Regions from separate parts of the Ligilactobacillus agilis genome, predicted to be linked through region 2. Evidence: a T-box and tRNA genes for the amino acid it is inferred to sense, from the RefSeq annotation. Region 2 holds a T-box; the other holds one or more tRNA genes.

Region 1 (7,865 bases), 160 kb from region 2:
TTATGCGAAATCCCCCACAAGGAATCGCCGGCCTTAACCGTGTAGCTACCGCTTTGGTTACTGCTGTTTGTACTCTGGGATGTACTTGGCTTGCTTGCCGTGTTACTTTGACTGCTACTTTGGCCTACCTTTAGTACTTGCCCTGGGTAGATGAAGTTTGAGCTTAGGTTGTTTAAACTCTTTAGACCATCTATACTCATCCCGTACTTATGCGAAATCCCCCACAAGGAATCGCCGGCCTTAACCGTGTAGCTACCGCTTTGGTTACTGCTATTTGTACTTTGGGATGCACTTGGCTTGCTGGTCGTGTTACTTTGATTACTACTTTGGCCTACCTTTAGCACTTGCCCTGGGTAGATGAAGTTTGAGCTTAGGTTATTTAAACTCTTTAGACTATCTATGCTCATCCCGTACTTATGCGAAATTCCCCACAAGGAATCGCCGGCCTTAACCGTATAGCTACCGCTGTTTGTACTTTGAGATGCACTTGGCTTGCTGGTCGTGTTACTTTGATTATTACTTTGACCTACCTTTAGCACTTGGCCCGGGTAGATGAAGTTTGAGCTTAGGTTGTTTAAACTCTTTAGACTATCTATACTCATCCCATATTTATGCGAAATCCCCCACAAGGAATCACCGGCCTTAACCGTATAGCTACCGCTTTGGTTACCGCTGTTTGTAGCCCCGTTATTATTTGAAGTTTGCGAGCTAGTTTGATTACTTTGGTTAGTAGAAGTTGTTCCACTCACCTTCAAAGTTTGTCCTACATGAATTAGGTTAGAACTCAAATTATTCAACGCTTTTAGCGAAGCCACTGAAAGTCCATAACGACTGGCAATGGCATACAGCGTGTCACCAGCCTTAACTGTATATGAACTTGTTGCCACCACGTTATTTGGCGTAGAACTTGTATTACCACTATTACTATCACTGGTAGTGCTACCTGGCGTATCATATTTTGTCAAATCATACTGCTGGATTAAGTTAATCAGGCTAGAAGCGTAGTTAGGTGCAGTTGCATAAGTTCCATAAACCCCATTGCGTAAATTGTTGGCAGCTACTGCATAGGACGATGCGTTTGCCTTAGTAGAATTTGGAAAGTGACTCACAATTAAATTAGCGTAGGCATTTAATGATTCTGCATAGCTTGAATACCGTTGAAACTTCGCATAAACAGTGTGATAAGCACCGCCGTAAAACTCTTGGGTGGGCATATTAATGTAGGCGCCATAACCATTCCACTTTACCCCAAATAAATTGTAAGCATTAGTTGAAAGACTGCTTGTTCCCCAGCCACTTTCAAGGGCGGCTTGAGCAATCATCATTGAGGCGTACAGTCCCCTTTGCGCAGCTATTGCTTGAGCAGAAGGAGCAACGTTATTAAGGAAATTAGCCACCTTAGAGGAGTAACCTGAATAGTTACTTGCTAAGACCCGTGGTGCAGCTACAACTGGCGCTTGCGACACAGCGCTACTTGCCTGGCTACTGCTACTCTCAGTAGTCACATTACTGCTTGAGCTTGCTTGAGAGCTTGTAGCTTCATTGTTCGTAGTCGCAGTCGTCGTTGTTACTGAGGAGCTTGTACTACTTGCATTAGCGGCGCTTGAACTACTCATCGTAGTAGTTGTACTAGTAGTATTAGCGCTACTTGCATCGGCTTGAACTACTGTATCAGCCGCAGCTTTCGTCTTACTCAAAGCTAGACCCGCAGTCCCCATAATAACTGTGGTTCCAATGTAAGTGGTCGCCTTTTTGATTGATTTCAAATTTTTGGCTAGTTGTTCATTTTTAGCTGCCAAAATCCGATCTTTTCTTGTTTTCATACTCACCAAACCTCCATCTAGTCAACTACACTCTCGCATTTTAAATTATCGTCTCAATTCCTATTATATCTGTCTAAATTTCAAAATGTTTAAAAAACGTTTACTTGTAATAAAGTTGTAATAAAGTTAACAAAGTAAATTTTCCCTTTTTATAATAGCTATAAAAAAGGATTCTAGGAAACCCTAGAATCCTCTAATAGCAAGCTTCTAATCAGAAGTGCTGGCGCTTATTTTAATAATTCTTGTAATTTAGCAACCTTGTCTGTCTTTTCCCAAGGTAAGTCAATATCGGTCCGACCAAAGTGACCATAAGCAGCCGTTTGTTTGTAAATTGGTCGTTTTAAGTCCAACATCTTAATAATCCCGGCTGGTCTCAAGTCAAATGTCTTTCTAATCGCTTCAACTAACTTATCGTTGGCAATATCGCTAGTGTTAAATGTATTAACTGCGATTGAAACAGGCTGCGCTACTCCGATAGCATAAGCAATTTGAACTTCAACTTCCTTGGCTAAACCAGTAGCAACAATATTTTTGGCAATGTAGCGAGCCGCATAGCTAGCAGAACGGTCAACCTTAGTTGCATCTTTACCAGAAAAGGCACCACCACCATGATGGGCCGCACCACCATAAGTATCAACAATTATCTTACGCCCAGTTAGACCTGCATCACCCTGAGGACCACCAATTACAAAACGTCCAGTTGGGTTCACAAAGTATTTTGTTTTTTCATCAAGTAATTCAGCTGGAATAACCGTCTTAATTACTTTTTCAATTACATCTGTCCGAATTTGGTCTAACTTAGTATCCTCATCATGTTGTGTTGACAGCACAACTGTATCGACCCGTTCAGGTTTATTATCTTCTCCGTATTCAATTGTTACCTGCGCCTTAGCATCTGGTCCAAGGTAAGGTAATTCGTTACTCTTTCTCAAAGCAGCAATTTTACGCATTAGCTTATGACTAAGTGCAACTGCTAATGGCATCATTTCAGGAGTTTCATCGGTTGCATAACCAAACATCATTCCCTGATCACCGGCACCAATTTGGTCTAAAGGATCAACTTGGCCATTCTTTGTTTCCAAAGAGGCGTCCACCCCTTGAGCTATATCGGGTGATTGTTCATCTATTGATACCAGGACCGCGCAATTATCACCATCGAAACCATACTTACCATTAGTATAGCCAATATCCTTAATCGTTTGTCTAACAACTTTTTGAATATCGACATAAGCGCTAGTTGAAACTTCACCAACAACTACAACTAATCCTGTTGTTACAGTAGTTTCAACGGCTACGCGTGCATCCGCGTCCTTGGCCAATAAAGCATCTAAAATCGCATCACTAATTTGGTCAGCAATTTTATCTGGATGTCCTTCTGAAACGGACTCCGAAGTAAATAAACGTCTTTCTGACATTATATATTCCCCCATTAATTAAAATTATTTGGTTACAAGGCATCTTCACAATAATTATGAATCCTATCGGGAATTGTATTGTAACTTCATAAGTTTAACATACCATTAAATAAAATTAAAGCATAAAAAAAGTCACCCTCAATGAGGATGACTAAAAATTAAAGTCACAACGGTCCATGACGGATTTGAACCGACGATCTTCTCCGTGACAGGGAGACGAGATAACCACTACTCCAATGGACCAAATATCTAAGTAATTGCGGGAGCAGGATTTGAACCTACGACCTTCGGGTTATGAGCCCGACGAGCTACCAGACTGCTCCATCCCGCGATAATAAAAAGTGACCCGTACGGGATTTGAACCCATGTTACCGCCGTGAAAGGGCGGTGTCTTAACCACTTGACCAACGGGCCATACGGAGAAGGAGGGATTTGAACCCTCGCGCCGTGTTACCGACCTATACCCTTAGCAGGGGCACCTCTTCAGCCACTTGAGTACTTCTCCAATATATGGGCCTAAATGGACTCGAACCATCGACCTCACGCTTATCAGGCGTGCGCTCTAACCAGCTGAGCTATAGGCCCATAATAAGCGGGTGACGAGAATCGAACTCGCGACAACAGCTTGGAAGGCTGTGGTTTTACCACTAAACTACACCCGCATGTTAACGAATAACACCATGTTATTATATAACATTTTTTAAAAATAAGCAAGTTATATTTTTTAATTTTTGAATATAACTTACGGTCCATGACGGATTTGAACCGACGATCTTCTCCGTGACAGGGAGACGAGATAACCACTACTCCAATGGACCAAATATCTAAATAATTGCGGGAGCAGGATTTGAACCTACGACCTTCGGGTTATGAGCCCGACGAGCTACCAGACTGCTCCATCCCGCGATAATAAAAAGGAGGATAAGAGATTCGAACTCTTGCGTGGTTTGACCCACCTGACGGTTTTCAAGACCGTTCCCTTCAGCCAGACTTGGGTAATCCTCCATGATGTAAAATAAGAAACAATGGACCTTGTAGGACTCGAACCTACGACCGGACGGTTATGAGCCGTCTGCTCTAACCAACTGAGCTAAAGGTCCAAGCTCTATTGGATATCGCGGCGGAGGGGATCGAACCCCCGACCTCCCGGGTATGAACCGGACGCTCTAGCCAGCTGAGCTACACCGCGATTCTAATTAAGTATCCTATCGGGAAGACAGGATTCGAACCTGCGACCCCCTGGTCCCAAACCAGGTGCTCTACCAAGCTGAGCTACTTCCCGATGAATGCACCCAGCAGGAGTCGAACCTGCAACCTTCTGATTCGTAGTCAGACACTCTATCCAGTTGCGCTATGGGTGCATATATAAAAAACAAAATGCCGAGGACCGGAATCGAACCGGTACGGTGATCACTCACCGCAGGATTTTAAGTCCTGTGCGTCTGCCAGTTCCGCCACCCCGGCATAATGTAAGAGCGGAAGACGGGATTCGAACCCGCGACCCCCACCTTGGCAAGGTGATGTTCTACCACTGAACTACTTCCGCATATGCCGACTAGACGATTCGAACGCCCGACCCTCTGATTACAAATCAGATGCTCTACCAACTGAGCTAAGTCGGCATCAATTAACTGACCATATTATATTAACAAATATAATTTCTTAAGTCAATAGTTTTTTTTATTTTTATGAGTCGTGACAGGCTCGAACTGTCGACCCTCTGATTAAAAGTCAGATGCTCTACCAACTGAGCTAACGACTCAAGATGGAGGATACAGGGCTCGAACCTGTGACCCTCTGCTTGTAAGGCAGACGCTCTCCCAGCTGAGCTAATCCTCCATAAGTGACCCGTACGGGATTTGAACCCATGTTACCGCCGTGAAAGGGCGGTGTCTTAACCACTTGACCAACGGGCCATTAACTCCGGTAGGCGGACTCGAACCGTCGACACCCTGATTAACAGTCAGATGCTCTACCAACTGAGCTATACCGGAATAATACGCACGGCAACGTCCTACCCTCACAGGAGGCGTTCCTCCAACTACTCTCGGCGCTATGAAGCTTAACTTCTGTGTTCGGAATGGGAACAGGTGTAGCCTTCATGCCATCGTCACCGCACTATTTTTTAAGAGAACTTGTTCTCTCAAAACTAGATTTTATTCTCTTTCTTTGAACTTTCCGAAAAAACTTACGTTTTTTACTTGGTTAAGTCCTCGACCGATTAGTAATGGTCCGCTTCATACGTCACCGCACTTCCACTTCCATCCTATCTACCTGATCATCTCTCAGGGGTCTTACTTCCTTACGGAATGGGAAATCTTATCTCGAGGCGAGTTTCGCGCTTAGATGCTTTCAGCGTTTATCTCATCCATACATAGCTACCCAGCGATGCCCTTGGCAGAACAACTGGTACACCAGCGGTATGTCCATCCCGGTCCTCTCGTACTAAGGACAGATCCTCTCAAATTTCCTACGCCCGCGACGGATAGGGACCGAACTGTCTCACGACGTTCTGAACCCAGCTCGCGTACCGCTTTAATGGGCGAACAGCCCAACCCTTGGGACCGACTACAGCCCCAGGATGCGATGAGCCGACATCGAGGTGCCAAACCTCCCCGTCGATGTGGACTCTTGGGGGAGATAAGCCTGTTATCCCCAGGGTAGCTTTTATCCGTTGAGCGATGGCCCTTCCATGCGGAACCACCGGATCACTAAGCCCGACTTTCGTCCCTGCTCGACTTGTAGGTCTCGCAGTCAAGCTCCCTTATGCCTTTACACTCTGCGAATGATTTCCAACCATTCTGAGGGAACCTTTGGGCGCCTCCGTTACCTTTTAGGAGGCGACCGCCCCAGTCAAACTGCCCACCTGACACTGTCTCCCGCCGTGATTGCCGGCGTGGGTTAGAGTGTTCATACAACGAGGGTAGTATCCCACCAGCGCCTCTGTCGAAACTAGCGTTCCGACTTCTACGGCTCCTACCTATCCTGTACAAGTTGTACAAACACCCAATATCAAGCTACAGTAAAGCTCCATGGGGTCTTTCCGTCCTGTCGCGGGTAACCCGCATCTTCACGGGTATTATAATTTCACCGAGTCTCTCGTTGAGACAGTGCCCAGATCGTTACGCCTTTCGTGCGGGTCGGAACTTACCCGACAAGGAATTTCGCTACCTTAGGACCGTTATAGTTACGGCCGCCGTTTACTGGGGCTTCAATTCGCACCTTCGCTTGCGCTAAGCACTCCTCTTAACCTTCCAGCACCGGGCAGGCGTCAGCCCCTATACTTCATCTTACGATTTTGCAGAAACCTGTGTTTTTGATAAACAGTCGCCTGGGCCTATTCACTGCGGCTGAGCTTGCGCTCAGCACCCCTTCTCCCGAAGTTACGGGGTCATTTTGCCGAGTTCCTTAACGAGAGTTCTCTCGCTCACCTTAGGATACTCTCCTCGACTACCTGTGTCGGTTTGCGGTACGGGTAATTAAACTCTAACTAGAAGCTTTTCTCGGCAGTGTGACATCAATCACTTCGCTACTTTAATTTCGCTCCCCATCACAACTTGTCCTCAGTCGGTAAGCATTTGACTCACCAACAGACTTATTGCTTGGACGCACATATCCAACAGTGCGCATCTCTAGCCTCCTGCGTCCCTCCATTGTTCAAACAAGTTTAACTAGTACAGGAATCTCAACCTGTTATCCATCGCCTACGCCTCTCGGCCTCGGCTTAGGTCCCGACTAACCCTGGGAGGACGAGCCTTCCCCAGGAAACCTTAGTCATACGGTGGGTAGGATTCTCACCTACCTTTCGCTACTCATACCGGCATTCTCACTTCTAAGCGCTCCACCAGTCCTTACGGTCTGACTTCACCGCCCTTAGAACGCTCTCCTACCACGTGTCCTTACGGACACATCCACAATTTCGGTAATGTGTTTAGCCCCGTTACATTTTCGGCGCAGGATCACTCGACTAGTGAGCTATTACGCACTCTTTAAATGATGGCTGCTTCTAAGCCAACATCCTAGTTGTCTGTGCAATTCCACATCCTTTTCCACTTAACACATATTTAGGGACCTTAATTGGTGGTCTGGGCTGTTTCCCTTTCGACTACGGATCTTATCACTCGCAGTCTGACTCCCGGATATAGATATGTGGCATTCGGAGTTTATCTGAATTCAGTAACCCAAGACGGGCCCCTAGTCCAAACAGTGCTCTACCTCCACTATCCTTTACTCCGAGGCTAGCCCTAAAGCTATTTCGGAGAGAACCAGCTATCTCCAAGTTCGTTTGGAATTTCACCTCTACCCACACCTCATCCCAGCATTTTTCAACATACACGGGTTCGGTCCTCCAGTGCGTTTTACCGCACCTTCAACCTGGACATGGGTAGGTCACCTGGTTTCGGGTTTACGTCAACATACTAAAGCGCCCTATTCAGACTCGCTTTCGCTCCGGCTCCGGGTTTTCCCCCTTAACCTCGCATGCTAACGTAACTCGCCGGTTCATTCTACAAAAGGCACGCTATCACCCATTAACGGGCTCTAACTACTTGTAGGCACATGGTTTCAGGAACTCTTTCACTCCCCTCCCGGGGTGCTTTTCACCTTTCCCTCACGGTACTGGTTCACT
Region 2 (7,865 bases):
GCCTGGGGCAAAATTACACCTTAAACAATGATGAAAAGGCAAGGGAGCGCCAGTTAGCTGAACAATTAAAAGAAATTCACGCAGCCTATACTAGTTACCAAGCGGCCCTAATGACTGACGGGGTTATTTATAGTCAAATTTGGCAACAAATGGAACAAGCTTTTAATGACTTAAAGACCATCGAAGAGGAACAAGGCCGGATTAATGATGGGGTCGCTAACTTATGGAAGGAAGAAAAGCAGGCCTGGGAGGCTGTTAACCAGTTTAACTTGGATTTGGCCAAGTACCGGCGCGATTTAGAAAAATTGAACTTGCCGGGGCTACAAACCGAATACCTTGACTACTACTACCGGGTTAAGGATGAAGTAGAGGCTGTTTACCAATCATTAGACCACGTTAAAATTGACATGGCTGCGATTACCAAGGATTTAATAGATACGCAGGCCGATTTAGATGTCTTAGAAGAAAAGACCAAGGATATTGTCGACAGTTCGAGCCTCACGGAAGAAATGCTCCAATATTCTAACCGGTATCGTAATCGTTATCCGGAGGTGGCGCAAGCATACCAACAGGCTAAGAAGCTCTTTAGCGAAGACTATGATTACGTAGCGGCTTTAGATACGATTGCCCAAGCGGTCGATAAAGTGGAACCGGGAGCTTATGACAAGGTCAGCGCTCGTTATCATAAGCGCCAACAGGGGTGATTAAGATGGCCAAACCCAAGGTAGCATTTATTTGCGTCCATAATTCCTGTCGCAGTCAGATTGCAGAGGCCTTAGGCAAATTACTAGCTTCCGAAGTATTTGAGAGCTATTCGGCTGGGACGGTTAAAACAGCCTTAAATCCAGATGCTGTGCGATTAATGAGGTCTAAGTATCAGCTGGATTTGACGCAAAGCCAAACTTCTAAAACACTAGCGGCTTTACCAGCAGTAGACATTGTGATTACAATGGGCTGTAATGTAAGTTGTCCAGCGCTTCCCTGTCGTTATCGCGAAGATTGGGGGATAAGTGATCCCACCGGCAAAGACGACGCGACCTTTGAGGCAGTTATCGCTACAATCGAAGCTAAGGTACGCCAGTTAGCTAGGCGGATAACGGCCGGTGAATTTGAGAATGATGTTTAAAGGGACATAAGTTAGTGACTAGCTTTACTAAGTTGTGTCCTTTCTTCTTGCCAATTTACTTATTTCTAGTTAGAATGTGTTATGACTCTGATAAGAATAGATGAGAAGGTAGATTATGATTTATTTTGATAATAGTGCTACAACCAAGGTAGCACCGGCAGTATTAGAGACCTACACAAAGGTTAGCCAACAAATTTGGGGTAACCCCTCTTCTTTACACAAGATGGGGGAGCAGGCCTACCTTTTGTTAGAACAAGCGCGTAAGCAAATTGCCGATTTACTGGGGGTAATGCCAGGTGAAATTTTCTTCACTAGTGGCGGCACTGAAGGAGATAACTGGGTCATTAAGGGGACGGCCTTTGAAAAACGCCACTTTGGTAACCACCTGATTACTTCCCAAGTTGAGCACCCAGCGGTTTTAAACACTATGGCCCAACTAGAAAGACTAGGTTATGAGGTAACTTACCTCCCAGTCGATAAAAACGGGCAGGTTAACCCGGCTGATTTAAAGGCCGCCTTGCGTAAGGATACCATCCTAGTATCTATTATGGCGGTTAACAATGAGGTGGGGGCAATTCAACCGCTAAGAGAAATTGCTGCCATCCTGGAGGATTATCCACGGGTTCATTTTCATGTCGACGCAGTCCAATCCTTAGGTAAGGGTTTAGGTGAGCTTCTTTCCCTAGACCGGATTGACTTTTTGACCTTTTCGGGTCACAAGTTCCACGCCCCCCGCGGGATTGGTTTTATCTACGCTAAGGCTGGCCGGAAATTGGCTGCCTTAATGGCTGGGGGCGGCCAAGAACAAAACCAACGCTCTGGGACCGAAAACCTGCCAGCTATTGCAGCCATGGCTAAGGCTATTAGGTTGTTATTGACGGATGAAGAGGCAAAGGTTGCCAAGCAACAAGCGGTCAGAAAGATGATTTATGATCACTTGGCTAAGTTTGACAAGGTAACCATTTTTTCACAGCTGACACCTAACTTTGCCCCGCATATTTTATGCTTTACGATTGATGGGGTTAGGGGGGAAACTATCGTTCACGCCTTTGAAGAATTTGGAATTTATATTTCAACTACCAGTGCCTGTTCATCCAAGAAGAGGACAATTTCTGGGACTTTGGCGGCAATGAAGATTCCTGAAAAAATTGCCACCTCAGCCGTACGAATCAGCCTGGATGAAGCTAATAACGACAAAGAGGCTGCGGAATTCATTAAGGCTTTTGACATTTTATACAAACGCTTTGCAAAAATTAATTCATAAGTAGAAAGGGTATGACGATGCAATACACTGAAATTATGGTTCGCTATGGCGAGCTTTCAACTAAGGGTAAAAACCGGCGGAACTTCATTGACCGTCTGGCTACTAATGTGCGCCAAAGTTTTCATGATTTTCCTAACTTGGTAATTAAGGCCCACAGAGACCGGATGCACATGCACTTAAATGGTGAGGATGCAGACCAGGTAATGGCACGGCTCCGCCAAGTCTTTGGGATTCAAAACTTTTCTCCTTCGATTAAGGTTGACCGGAACATGGAAGAAGTCAAAAAAGTGGCCGCCCAAATTATGCAAGAAAAGTTTTTTGACGGGATGACCTTTAAGATTAATACCCGTCGCTCGGACCACCGCTTTATGTATGATACTAACGAGATTAATGACATGCTGGGTGGCTACATCTTGGAACACGTTCCTGGAATTAAAGTTAAGATGAAGGACCCCGATATTACTTTGCGGGTAGAAGTCCGCTTAAATGGGATTTTTCTTTCTTACGAAACAATTCAAGGAGCTGGTGGCTTGCCAGTAGGGACTGCTGGTAAGGGAATGTTGATGCTATCTGGTGGGATTGATTCACCAGTAGCCGGTTACCTCGCTTTAAAACGGGGAGTGGACATTGAAATGGTGCACTTCTTTAGTCCGCCTTACACGAGCGAACAAGCTTTGAATAAGGCTAAGGAATTAACCGCCAAGTTAACACCTTATGGGGGCCACATTAAGTTTATCCAAGTACCGTTTACAGAAATTCAAGAAACGGTTAAACACGATGTACCTTCTGGTTACTTGATGACGGTTCAACGGCGCTTCATGTTACGCTTAACTGCAGCGCTTGCGCAAAAACGGCACGGGTTGGCAATCTTTAACGGAGAAGCCTTAGGACAAGTGGCTTCTCAAACCCTTGAAAGTATGGCGGCCATTAATGACGTAACTACCATGCCAGTTTTACGGCCGGTGGTTTCAATGGATAAAAACGAAATTATCAAGATTGCCCAAGATATTGATACCTTTGACTTATCCATCATGCCATTTGAAGATTGCTGTACAATTTTTGCTCCACCTTCACCTAAGACCAAGCCTAAGATTGATAAAGCGCGGGCTTATGAAGCCAAGTTAGATGTTGATGGTTTGATTGAGCGAGCTTTGGCTGGAGTTGAAATCACTGAAATCAAGATTGGCAATACCTTCTTGAACCAGGAAGAAGAATCTTTTGCCCAATTGCTATAAAAGCTTGACGGCGGAGTGATTGACGTCTAAAATACTTTTATAAGCATTGAACAAGAGCAACCAAGAACTAGGTAACTTCCAGAAAAAAGTCCATTAGCTGCGAGGACTTAGTTATCATCTTGGTTGGTAGCTTGGGAGCTGTTAGCCTGAAAGTTTAGTAGGGTTAGCCGGATATCTATTCGTTAACTAGAAACAAGTGGGGCATAAAAGCCCAATTTAGGTGGTACCACGGCACTGTCGTCCTAAGTCGGATGGCAGGGCCGTTTTTTTATTGCCCAAGAAAGGAAGATCAAGATGGCTAAAGAAATGTCAACTAAATACGATCCTAGTCAAGTTGAACCAGGACGTTACCAAAAGTGGGTTGAAGCAGGTCTATTCAAGCCAAACGCTGATAAAAATGCTCACCCTTACTCAGTCGTAATCCCCCCTCCAAACGTAACGGGTAAGTTACACTTGGGGCATGCCTGGGATACGACCTTACAAGATTTAATTATTCGTCAAAAACGGATGCAAGGTTTTGATACCTTATGGTTACCAGGGATGGACCACGCTGGGATTGCTACTCAAGCTAAAGTTGAAGCCCGCCTAGCCGAAGACGGAATTTCCCGTTACGACTTGGGGAGAGAAAAATTCGTTGATAAGGTATGGGAATGGAAGGGCGAATACGCCGACATTATTCATAACCAGTGGGCTAAATTAGGCTTGTCCTTAGATTACGACCGGGAACGCTTTACCCTTGATGAAGGTTTATCTAAAGCTGTACGCAAGGTCTTTGTTTCCCTTTACAAGAAGGGTTTAATTTACCGGGGCGAATACATCATCAACTGGGATCCTAAGGCGCGGACCGCTTTGTCTGATATCGAAGTTATTCATAAAGACGACAAGGGTGCCTTCTACCACGTCAAGTATCCATTTGCTGACGGGACAACCTTTAATGGCAAGGACTACATCGAAATTGCCACCACCCGTCCAGAAACCATGATGGGGGATGTGGCTGTAGCGGTTCACCCTGATGACGAACGTTACAAAGATATTGTAGGTAAGACCTTAGTATTGCCACTCCAAGGTCGCCACATTCCAATCATCGCTGACCAATACGTTGATCCAGAATTTGGAACCGGGATGGTTAAGATTACGCCTGCCCATGACCCTAACGACTTTGAGGTTGGTAACCGCCACAACTTGGAACGCATCAACACCATGAATGAAGATGCAACCATGAATGCTAATGCCGGCAAGTATGAAGGCTTAGACCGGTTTGAAGCCCGCAAGGCGATTGTTAAAGACCTAGAAGATCAAGGTTACATGCTCCGGATTGAACCAATTGTCCACTCAGTTGGTCACTCAGAAAGAACTGGGGTCCAAGTTGAAGCCCGCCTATCAACCCAATGGTTTGTTAAGATGAAGCCCTTAGCAGAAGCTGCGCTAGCTAACCAAAAGACAGACGACCGGGTGGACTTTGTTCCTGGCCGCTTTGAAAATACCTTTACTCAGTGGATGGAAAATGTTCATGACTGGGTAATTTCCCGTCAATTATGGTGGGGTCACCAAATTCCAGCTTGGTACAATAAGCAAACTGGGGAAACTTATGTTGGCGAAGAAGCTCCGAGCGACATTGAAAACTGGGAACAAGATACTGATGTGTTAGATACTTGGTTCTCAAGTGCTTTATGGCCATTTTCAACAATGGGTTGGCCAGATGAAAAGGCCCCTGACTTTGAACGCTACTTCCCAACTAACACCTTGGTAACAGGTTATGACATCATCTTCTTCTGGGTTTCCCGGATGATTTTCCAATCATTGGAATTTACTGGTCGCCGGCCGTTTAAGCACGTTTTAATCCACGGGTTAATTCGGGATGAACAAGGGCGCAAGATGAGTAAGTCCCTTGGAAACGGGATTGATCCAATGGATGTCATCGATAAATACGGAACGGATGCCTTGCGGTGGTTCTTAACTAATGGTTCCACTCCTGGCCAAGATATTCGCTTCTCTTACACTAAGATGGACTCAGCTTGGAACTTCATCAACAAAATTTGGAACGCTAGTCGCTTCGTAATCATGAACCTAGCTGATGACACCAAGCCTGTCTTACCTCCTAAGAGCGAATGGCAATTAGCCGATAAGTGGATTTTAAACCGTTTGAACCAGACTGTTGCTGAAGTTACCCGCTTATTTGACAACTTTGAATTTGGGGAAGCGGACCGGGCCCTTTATAACTTCATTTGGAATGACCTTTGTGACTGGTACATCGAAATGGCTAAGGAAAACCTTTACGGTGACAATGCTAAGTTAAAGGCTAACACCCAAAATATTTTGTGCTACGTCTTAGATCAAACCTTACGCTTGATGCACCCAATCATGCCATTTGTTACCGAAGAAATTTGGTTAAGCATGCCTCATGATGGGCAATCATTGGTAACGGCAGCTTACCCAGTCTTTAAGGAAGAATTGGTTGACGAAGATGCTGACCGGCAAATGAGTGTCTTGATTGAATTAATTAAGGCGGTTAGAAATACCCGGGCTGAAGTTAATGCCCCAATGTCTTCTGCAATTGACTTGTTGATTAAGACCAAGGATGAAGAAGTTAAGGCCATGTTAGAAGCTAATAAGGACTACCTTGACCGTTTCTGCCATCCAAAGGAATTACAAATTAGTGCTGACGTAACTGCACCTAAGCTAGCAATGACTTCTGTTATTACTGGCGCCGAAGTCTACATTCCGTTAGGTGACTTAATTGATCTTAAAGAAGAAGTCGCTCGGCTTCAAAAGGAAGAAACTAAGTTAGTGGCGGAAGTAACTCGGGCCCAAAAGAAATTGGGCAACGAACGGTTTGTAGCCAATGCTCCTGCCGAAGTAGTTAATGCTGAAAAAGGAAAATTGGCTGACTACCAAGCTAAATTAGATGCAACTAAGGAGCGGATTGCCACCTTAGCTAAGGAAGCTTAATAATGATAAAAGTCCCGTTAACCTAACGAATGTTAGGCTAACGGGACTTTATGCTACTTACTTATTTGTTTCAATCGTAACCTTAATCCCCTTGGCTTTACCATCAAGGATGTCTAGGATAGCAGTGACTACTCGTAAACCATAGCGAAGAACTAAGGTGGTGAGGCGGAGTGCTAACTTCATGCTCATCCCAGCTAAAGTTAGGCTTAAGGCGGTCGCGTTTAAAAAGAAGCGACTGCCTTTTTCTTTAACTAAACGGAGAAAAACAGAGTCTTGACCGGTTTGTCTCAGGTAACTAGCCACCTTGTAAGCTTCGTCATACATTTCTTGTTCAAATTTGGATTGTGCCATAAAAATCCCTCCCGCGCTTTTTTCTTTAGCATAAGCGCGGGAGGGCTGAATGTCAACTTATTTTAATTTAGTGAGACGGTTAGCTACAATCAAGGTGATGATGGCTTTTAAGGTGTCGCCAGGAATAAAGGCTAGGTTAGCCAAAAGTGATTTTAAAATTGGCATGTGGCTATAAACTGCTAGGTAAATTGCACCAAAGGCATCAATGAACAAGACCCCAAACAGCCAAATCACCACAAATTGAAAGATGATACTTTGCTTAGGTAACTTGGCTAAGCAAAGGGCAATTAAAGCAGGGACAAAGAGCCAGGCAATCACGTAACCAGCGGTTGGCCCAACCAAGACCCCTTGGGTATTAACACCAGAAAAGGCGGGGAGAATAATCCCAATTAAAAATAAGAGCAAGATTGAAATCGTGCCGTCCTTAGCCCCTAAGATAACCCCGGCTAACATCACCCCTAAATTTTGCAGGACGATTGGGACTGGAATAAAGCCCAAGGGAATTGGTGGTAGGAAGCCTAAAACAACGACTACAGCCGTAATTAAGGCAATTTTAGTTAAACGAATGGCAGTAATATTAGTGCTACGAGTCATAAACATCCTCTTTTCTTAACTTATGCTTTGAAATAAATCTGGTGATGGAAGTGACAGTTAGGATTAAAAGCAGCCTGGCAATATGGACAATTCCCAAGTAGGTATTGACTTTTGCTTAAAAGGCAGGAACAGTTGCCACATAAGACGGGGTAGGGTTCACTTGAACTGCTAGCTACAAAATGATGGTCGGCAACTTCATCGTGGCAGCGGTAGCAGGCGTAGTATTTTTGGCAGGCGGCACACTTTAAGGCCACAATATCTAATTGGCTGTGGTAGTGGCGACAACGTCCAGCCTGGTCGGTTAAGGCCCCGTAAATTTTAATCATTAGCATCACCTCCATGCAGT

What was found. The T-box of region 2 lies ahead of N4597_RS04275 (valine--tRNA ligase). A T-box ahead of a tRNA ligase gene usually reads a tRNA of that ligase, here a tRNA-Val.
Region 1: it encodes a tRNA-Val, which carries the amino acid that the T-box ahead of N4597_RS04275 (valine--tRNA ligase) is inferred to sense. The anticodon was not compared.

The regions. Positions count from the first base shown of each region.
Region 1 is NZ_CP104397.1:695,625-703,489, reverse strand. Features, by position in the region: gene N4597_RS03510 (LysM peptidoglycan-binding domain-containing protein) at 1-1,823, opposite strand, end outside; gene metK (methionine adenosyltransferase) at 2,051-3,238, opposite strand; SMK box riboswitch at 3,236-3,327, opposite strand; tRNA gene N4597_RS03500 (tRNA-Asp) at 3,409-3,481, opposite strand; tRNA gene N4597_RS03495 (tRNA-Met) at 3,496-3,569, opposite strand; tRNA gene N4597_RS03490 (tRNA-Glu) at 3,581-3,652, opposite strand; tRNA gene N4597_RS03485 (tRNA-Ser) at 3,656-3,743, opposite strand; tRNA gene N4597_RS03480 (tRNA-Ile) at 3,750-3,823, opposite strand; tRNA gene N4597_RS03475 (tRNA-Gly) at 3,830-3,900, opposite strand; tRNA gene N4597_RS03470 (tRNA-Asp) at 3,984-4,056, opposite strand; tRNA gene N4597_RS03465 (tRNA-Met) at 4,071-4,144, opposite strand; tRNA gene N4597_RS03460 (tRNA-Ser) at 4,154-4,243, opposite strand; tRNA gene N4597_RS03455 (tRNA-Ile) at 4,265-4,338, opposite strand; tRNA gene N4597_RS03450 (tRNA-Met) at 4,354-4,427, opposite strand; tRNA gene N4597_RS03445 (tRNA-Pro) at 4,447-4,520, opposite strand; tRNA gene N4597_RS03440 (tRNA-Arg) at 4,526-4,599, opposite strand; tRNA gene N4597_RS03435 (tRNA-Leu) at 4,617-4,702, opposite strand; tRNA gene N4597_RS03430 (tRNA-Gly) at 4,713-4,784, opposite strand; tRNA gene N4597_RS03425 (tRNA-Thr) at 4,788-4,860, opposite strand; tRNA gene N4597_RS03420 (tRNA-Lys) at 4,928-5,000, opposite strand; tRNA gene N4597_RS03415 (tRNA-Val) at 5,005-5,077, opposite strand; tRNA gene N4597_RS03410 (tRNA-Glu) at 5,083-5,154, opposite strand; tRNA gene N4597_RS03405 (tRNA-Asn) at 5,160-5,232, opposite strand; rRNA gene rrf (5S ribosomal RNA) at 5,240-5,356, opposite strand; rRNA gene N4597_RS03395 (23S ribosomal RNA) at 5,440-7,865, opposite strand, start outside.
Region 2 is NZ_CP104397.1:858,202-866,066, forward strand. Features, by position in the region: gene N4597_RS04255 (septation ring formation regulator EzrA) at 1-704, shown strand, start outside; gene N4597_RS04260 (arsenate reductase ArsC) at 710-1,126, shown strand; gene N4597_RS04265 (cysteine desulfurase family protein) at 1,242-2,390, shown strand; gene thiI (tRNA uracil 4-sulfurtransferase ThiI) at 2,408-3,625, shown strand; T-box leader at 3,663-3,873, shown strand; gene N4597_RS04275 (valine--tRNA ligase) at 3,920-6,574, shown strand; gene N4597_RS04280 (hypothetical protein) at 6,632-6,925, opposite strand; gene N4597_RS04285 (biotin transporter BioY) at 6,983-7,525, opposite strand; gene N4597_RS04290 (CHY zinc finger protein) at 7,540-7,845, opposite strand.